One region of the Paenibacillus sp. ClWae2A genome, then DNA from elsewhere that is predicted to be linked to it. Evidence: riboswitches for the same ligand, from Rfam matches in the RefSeq annotation. Region 1 holds a riboswitch; each other region holds the start of a gene.
The links. Region 1 has a riboswitch for thiamine pyrophosphate ahead of QVE09_RS19680 (ABC transporter ATP-binding protein). Riboswitches for the same ligand answer to the same signal wherever they lie in the genome.
Positions count from the first base shown of each region.

Region 2: linked by a shared signal. The riboswitch ahead of QVE09_RS26830 (ABC transporter substrate-binding protein) and the one ahead of QVE09_RS19680 (ABC transporter ATP-binding protein) in region 1 are both predicted to bind thiamine pyrophosphate.
Region 3: linked by a shared signal. The riboswitch ahead of QVE09_RS04385 (thiamine phosphate synthase) and the one ahead of QVE09_RS19680 (ABC transporter ATP-binding protein) in region 1 are both predicted to bind thiamine pyrophosphate.

Region 1 is NZ_JAULSQ010000006.1:312,006-314,273, reverse strand. It holds gene QVE09_RS19685 (ABC transporter permease) at 1-162, opposite strand, end outside; gene QVE09_RS19680 (ABC transporter ATP-binding protein) at 149-916, opposite strand; TPP riboswitch at 1,077-1,179, opposite strand; gene QVE09_RS19675 (radical SAM/SPASM domain-containing protein) at 1,398-2,268, shown strand, end outside.
Region 2 is NZ_JAULSQ010000014.1:27,986-30,253, forward strand. It holds gene QVE09_RS26820 (VOC family protein) at 1-76, shown strand, start outside; gene QVE09_RS26825 (NAD-dependent epimerase/dehydratase family protein) at 94-849, shown strand; TPP riboswitch at 995-1,107, shown strand; gene QVE09_RS26830 (ABC transporter substrate-binding protein) at 1,414-2,268, shown strand, end outside.
Region 3 is NZ_JAULSQ010000001.1:1,059,367-1,061,634, forward strand. It holds gene thiO (glycine oxidase ThiO) at 1-264, opposite strand, end outside; gene QVE09_RS04385 (thiamine phosphate synthase) at 282-944, opposite strand; TPP riboswitch at 1,171-1,280, opposite strand; gene QVE09_RS04390 (ABC-F family ATP-binding cassette domain-containing protein) at 1,356-2,268, opposite strand, start outside.

The DNA of each region.
Region 1 (2,268 bases):
GGCCGTGGGTGCAGGAATGATGAAGGAAGGCACCCATCCCATACGCACAATCACTTCCCAGATCACCAGTAATAAGAGCACGAGCACAATAAACAAACCATATTGGGAAAACCACTTCGAGAGCCAAGTCCGGACGCTGACCTTACCTCTATCGCTTTGCATGCAATTGTTCCTCCAGTTGTTGTCTCATCTGCACAAGAGCCGTTTCGTAGATCATGTCCGAATGCCTTGGGCGTGATAAAGGAACCGTCATCTCCCGCAATTGCTGACCTTGCCCTCCTGGAGTTAACAGAATGATACGGTCACTTAACAGCAGGGCTTCTTCGATGTCATGTGTAATGAACAGCACGGTTTGGCCAAAGCCCTCCCACAGCTCCAACAACCAGCGATGCATTTCTCGTTTTGTTAAGGCATCGAGTGCACCGAAGGGTTCATCCAGCAACATGAGCTGCCCGCCTGTAAGCAAGGTACGAAGCAATGCCACCCGCTGCCGCATGCCGCCGGACAATTCATCCGGATAGGCCTGTTCATAACCCGACAGGCCGAACCTTGCCAATCCAGCTAGGATGTTGGCACGTAACTTGTCCTTGTCCTGTCGGCCTGGTGCCAACTCGGCAGGCAGCATGCAGTTCTCCATGACGGTACGCCAGGATAACAGCAGGTCTTTCTGCGGCATATAGGCGACTCGTCCGAGCCGTTCTCCTCGCGGTACATCAGCAATATCGATGGTGCCGCCGGTTGGCTCAAGCAAGCCTGCGAGCAGCTTGAAGAGCGTGCTTTTACCTGATCCGCTGGAGCCGATAATCGAGACAAATTCTCCTTGTTGAACCCGAAGCGACACATTGGAGAGCACGGGGGAATCCTTTTTTTTGGAAAAAGCAAAGCTTACGTTGTGAATGGTTACATGGTTATCCATCTGATCCTCACCCCCTTAATTTCAGACTGCTGGAATAACAACGGCATCCTATGCTCTGCAAAAGGAACAAAAAAGACCCACCCATTTCCGGAGAAATGAGTGGGTCTGTAAGTTAAATCGGCAATTTATCTTCACATATACATGAAAAAATTCCGCTTACTAAAAGGCCGCTCCACTTCCCTCCGCTGGTATGATCCAGATCAGGTTCAAAGGGTCCGAATAGTCATATTCGTCTCAGCCGCAAGGCTCCCCTAGTGCAAAAGTTCAAGATATGCAGTTGTGTGTTCAGCATATATCACTCGAACATGAACTGTAAAGAGGCAGTGTGATAGAATTCTTGAGATGAACTTGGAGTCAGACCCGAACAACTGAACAATTTACCTTGGCTTCCGAACTCGATATAATAGGGATGGCCCGTAAAGGCCGGATCACAAAATGCAGGTGGGAATGTTCTCCCTCCTAGGCAGAATGGGGACCCGAGTTGAAAACGTTCAAAAAAGTATATATTGAGATCACGAGTATCTGCAATCTGGCTTGCAGCTTCTGTCCACAGACGCAGCGTGCCAAAGGATTCATTGACCCTGAAGTCTTCAACAATATACTGGAACAAGTTAAACCACACACCAATCATATTTATCTACATGTCAAAGGCGAACCCTTGTTGCATCCCAAAATAGATCTGTTGCTTGATTCCGCACATGAGAAGGGACTCAAGGTGAACATTACAACAAATGGTACACTGTTGCCCAAGACTCAGCATAAATTGCTTGGCAAACCGGCGCTGCGGCAGATGAATTTCTCCCTGCACAGCTTCGATGGGCATGAAGGTTCAACAGATCGTGACGGATATCTGCGTCATATTTTGTCCTTTGTACACGAGGCCGTTAAACACAATGTCATCATCTCATTCCGACTGTGGAATCTGACGCAGGATAACTTCACGAATGCTCAGATGAATCGAAATCGGGAGACCCTTGAAGTATTGGAACGTGAGTTCAATCTGGACTTCCGCATTGAGGAAAAAGTAGTTCCAGGCAGCGGGGTCAAAATTGCCCCAAATGTATACCTGAATCAGGACCATGAGTTCCAATGGCCAAGTCTGGATGCACCTGAAGATGACGGCAAAGGCTTTTGCCATGCATTGCGTAATCAGGCAGCTGTGCTTGTAGATGGAACGGTGGTTCCATGCTGTCTCGATGGCGAGGGTGTGATTAATCTGGGTAATGTGCACGAGAAGTCATTCTCGGAGATTATTGAGGGTGAGCGGGCGAACAATCTGGTATATGGCTTCTCCAAACGCGAAGCTGTAGAAGAGTTGTGTCGAAAGTGCGGTTATCGTCAGAGATTTGGAG
Region 2 (2,268 bases), on a different contig from region 1:
TACACTGCCTAACGGTTACCGCTATTTCTTCATCTATGGACCTGAAAAGGAATGGATTGAGTTCTTCCAGCGCTAAGAATTGGAGCTGATTTCATGAACATTTTAATTACCGGCGCAGCCGGAAAAATTGGACGTGACTTGTCCCAACACTTGTCAGAAGCATTTCACCTGCGACTAACAGATTTGAATATTGACAGACTGCATACGTATCAAGAGACCAGCCATGAGATCATGACACTGGATGTGACAGATCCCGAAGCCTGTCAGCACGCTTGCGAAGGCATGGATGTGGTTGTACATCTGGCGGGAGATCCTTCCCCGCATGCCGGATTCTATGAATCGTTGTTGGACATCAATATCAAAGGTACATTTAATGTATTCCGTGCAGCCAAGGACCAAGGTGTACGAAGAGTCATTCTGGCAAGCAGTGCACAGACGATCGAGGGGTATCCCATTGATGCTCAAGTCTATCCGGACATGCCAACACGCCCACGGAATTTGTACGGGGTTAGCAAATGTTTTGGAGAATCGCTTGCTTCTTATTTTGCGTATACCGAAGGTTTACAAAGTGTGGCGGTACGTATAGGTGCATATGATGATTTTCAACCAGACGGACCAGCGCTGGAGGCAAGGGATATGAGCGCGTATATTAGTCCGGCTGACATGTGTGATTTGATGTTCAAAGCAATTACAGCTACCAATCTGGAGCCCTTCACCATACTGCATGGGATCTCGAATAATCGGTTTAAACGATTGAATCTGGAAAGCACTCAGAAACAGGTAGGTTATGATCCAAAATCCGATGCTTTCGCACTCAGCCAGATTTCCTTATATGATTCGCCACGATAATTATTGAAAATAACACATCTAAACAGGCTGTTATACATATGTATAACGGCCTGTTTGATAAGTTCATACGTGTCCCCATCCAGTTCCTGACTAGACACGTTCCACCTCCTGGCCTATAATTACACCTAGTAATGCCCGTAACTTCATAGTTTCCCAGGGGAGTCGGAATTGGCCGGCTGAGAGTGTATCCCACCAAGATACTAACCCTTAGACCTGATCTGGATCATGCCAGCGTAGGAATCGGAGTATATCGAAATGGCACAGCCCTATGGCTGAACGCCACCTCTCTAACGCCTGCACGCGTCCCGGATTACGGGGCGCTTTTTTTGTTACTATCAGAAAGTATACGCTTTGAGCATCCCCTTCCTGATATTGCAAGAAAACTTCCGCTAAACGCGGTCTGGCTTCTTCGAATGACATCGATAGACGTTTTCTTATGTTATAAAATAACGTCATCCAGATCTCAACTGGTATAAATCTGTCGATTTATGCAAGATGATTGGATATGAAGCCAAGGAGTACCCCGTGCCAATCGGCCGGACATACCGAAGGAGAGAATTACAGATGAAATGGCGTAAAACGATGGGATTGTTGCTCTTATGCGTGCTTATGGTGACTGTAGCCGCATGTGGCGGCAAAGAAGCTGCCCCAGCTGGGCAGAACGGCAACACAAATACGGAAAGCAGCAACGAAGGTGACACTGCCGCCCTGAAAGATATTAAAGTGGTGCTCGACTGGACACCGAATACGAATCACACAGGCCTGTATGCGGCTGTAGATCAAGGTTTTTACAAGGCCGAAGGCTTGAACGTGGAGATTGTACAACCAGGTGCCGGTGGCGCAGATACGATGGTTGCATCGAATGAAGTGCCTTTTGGCGTAAGTTATCAGGAGAGTGTAACTCAAGCCCGCACACAGGGTGTTCCACTCGTCTCCATTGCAGCAGTTATTCAGCATAATACATCCGGGTTCGCTGCTCCGGCGGATCGGAATATTAAATCACCGAAAGATTTTGAAGGTAAAACCTATGGCGGTTGGGGCTCCCCTGTTGAAGAAGCCGTGATGCAATCCATTATGGAAGGCGAAGGCGCCGATGTATCCAAAGTGAAAAACATTAACATGGGTGATGCTGACTTTTTCACCGCAGTGAAACGGGACATTGATTTCGCGTGGATTTTCTACGCTTGGACGGGTATTGAAGCCGAACTGCGCGGGGAACCGATCGACATGTTATATGTGAAGGATTATTCAGAAGCATTGGATTACTACACACCTGTCCTTGTAACAAACGAGCAGACGATCCAAAACGACCCTGAGTTGGTGAAAGCATTCCTGAAAGCCACTTCCGCGGGGTATCAATATGCGATTGATCATCCCGAAGACGCAGCCAACATTCTGATCAAGGCCGTACCGGATCTG
Region 3 (2,268 bases), on a different contig from region 1:
ATCCTCACTATCTGCCCCCAGCATTCCAGCCGCTGCGCAAGAAGTGCCTCCTGCAATCGCCGAACGCTCCAGCAACAGTACATCCTGTCCACGGGAAGCAAGCTCATATGCGATGGCACAACCAATAACGCCTCCGCCTACAATAATCGTTTCTGCATGAATCTTATCCGGATTATCAGTAAAAGCTTTGCTTCTTGATTCCGTTTCAGATTTCAGTTGATGACTGAAATGATTCCTGTTCTGACCCGTTACGATCTCTTTCATCCTCTCATCTCCTTTATTCAGGGGCTCAGACTTTCTGTAGCAACGATAGCCTGCCTTAATAATGCAACCGCCCGATCCGGGGAATCGCTCGCCCATACATTCGAGATCACAGCGACTCCCTGTACGCCTGCAGAGCGAATAGCGTGAATGTTTCCCGGTTCGATGCCACCGATCGCCATGACAGGAATGGAGACACGCCTGCACACTTCAGCAAGAGCATGTAATCCTCTTGGTTCAAGATCAGGCTTACTGTTGGTTGAGTATACATGCCCGAAGAAAAGGTAATCGGCTCCCCGTTCCTCAGCGATTTTTGCCTCATCGATGGAATGAACAGATACACCCAGACGAAGTCGCTGCACATTGCTTATAACAGTAGGGTTACAGTTGCGTATCGCATCTTGCCCCCAATGTACACCGCCATAGATGTCATTCTGTGAAGGCAGTTCTGAACCATTGACAACGATGCGACAAGATGGAACGCCAATGCTACGCAGACTTTCAGCCCAACCGATCTTGTCTTGCCATGAGAGTTGTTTCTCTCGTATGTGAATATAGTCCACCCATGGCCAAACGTCCTTTGCTGCTTTTACAAAAGATGCTTGATCCCCTGCACCCGTAGATACAACATGCAATTCAAATGATCCGTGTACATGTTCATGAGAAATTGCCGTACCGTTCATCTCCTTCCATGCATCAATGCTATGAAAAACACAAAAAAGCCACTCCCGTAGGGGAGTGGCTGCGTATTAATTATAGGACCAGATGACTGACTGATGCATACAGTTCATTTCGTGTAATAAAGCTATAGACCTTATAGCCATAACGTTATACACGCAACTGCATGTTTAAATCGCTAAGCAGACGGTTGAAATCCTTTCGAGTTGCCGTTTGCTCACGTCATTCACTGAAACGCGCTCGCCACTTCCCTACGCTGGTATGATCCAGATCAGGTGCAAAGGGTCCGGAATCGCATTCTTCCATCTCAGCCGCATCGTGCGGCCCCCCTAGTGTTCATATGAAGTTGTAGCCTATGTTACCATAGACAGATTTTTTTGTCACCGTCATTTCTGTTAAACATTGTCTTAAATCATCTAGTTTTTCTCAGACCATTCTTCGACATTCCATGTTTTGGTGACCCAACCCTCGTAGAAATCAGGTTCATGAGATACCAGCAACACCGTTCCCTTGAATTCTTGCAAGGCACGTTGCAACTCAGCTTTGGCTGTTACATCCAGATGGTTCGTCGGTTCATCGAATAAAATCCAGTTGCTCTCACGCATCAAGAGTTTGCATAAACGAACCTTTGCTTGCTCTCCACCACTCAGCATGTTAAGCGGACGAGTAATGTGCTCATTTTTCAACCCGCAGCGAGCGAGATGACCCCGGACCTCATTCTGGGTCAAATGTGAAAACTCATTCCAGACATCCTCAATCGGCGTGATATTTCCAGCACGGACTTCCTGCTCAAAATAGGCCGTTTCGAGATAATCTCCCAAAAAGGTCTTTCCACTGAGTGGAGATATTTTTCCCAGGATGGTTTTCAGCAGTGTCGATTTACCTACACCATTACAACCTACGATGGCAATTTTCTCACCACGTTCAATTGTCATCGTCATTTTGGGCAGCAAAGGATACGTGTATCCAATTTCAAAATCAATACCCTCAAAGACCGTTTTGCTACTCGCGCGGGCATCCTTGAATTTGAACGTTGGTTTGGCCGCCTCATCTGGACGATCGATACGTTCAATCTTGTCCAGCTGCTTCTCCCGGCTCTTCGCTCGACCTGAAGTTGAAGCCCGCGCCTTGTTACGCTGAATGAAATCTTCCTGTTTCTTGATGTACTCTTGCTGCTTCTCGTATGCATCAATATGCTGGGCTTTATTCATATCAGCCATCTCAAGAAACTTGTTATAGTTTGCTGCATATCTCGTTAATTTGGCAAATTCCAAATGATAAATGACATTTACGACTTCATTCATGAATTCCGTGTCATGAGAGATTAAG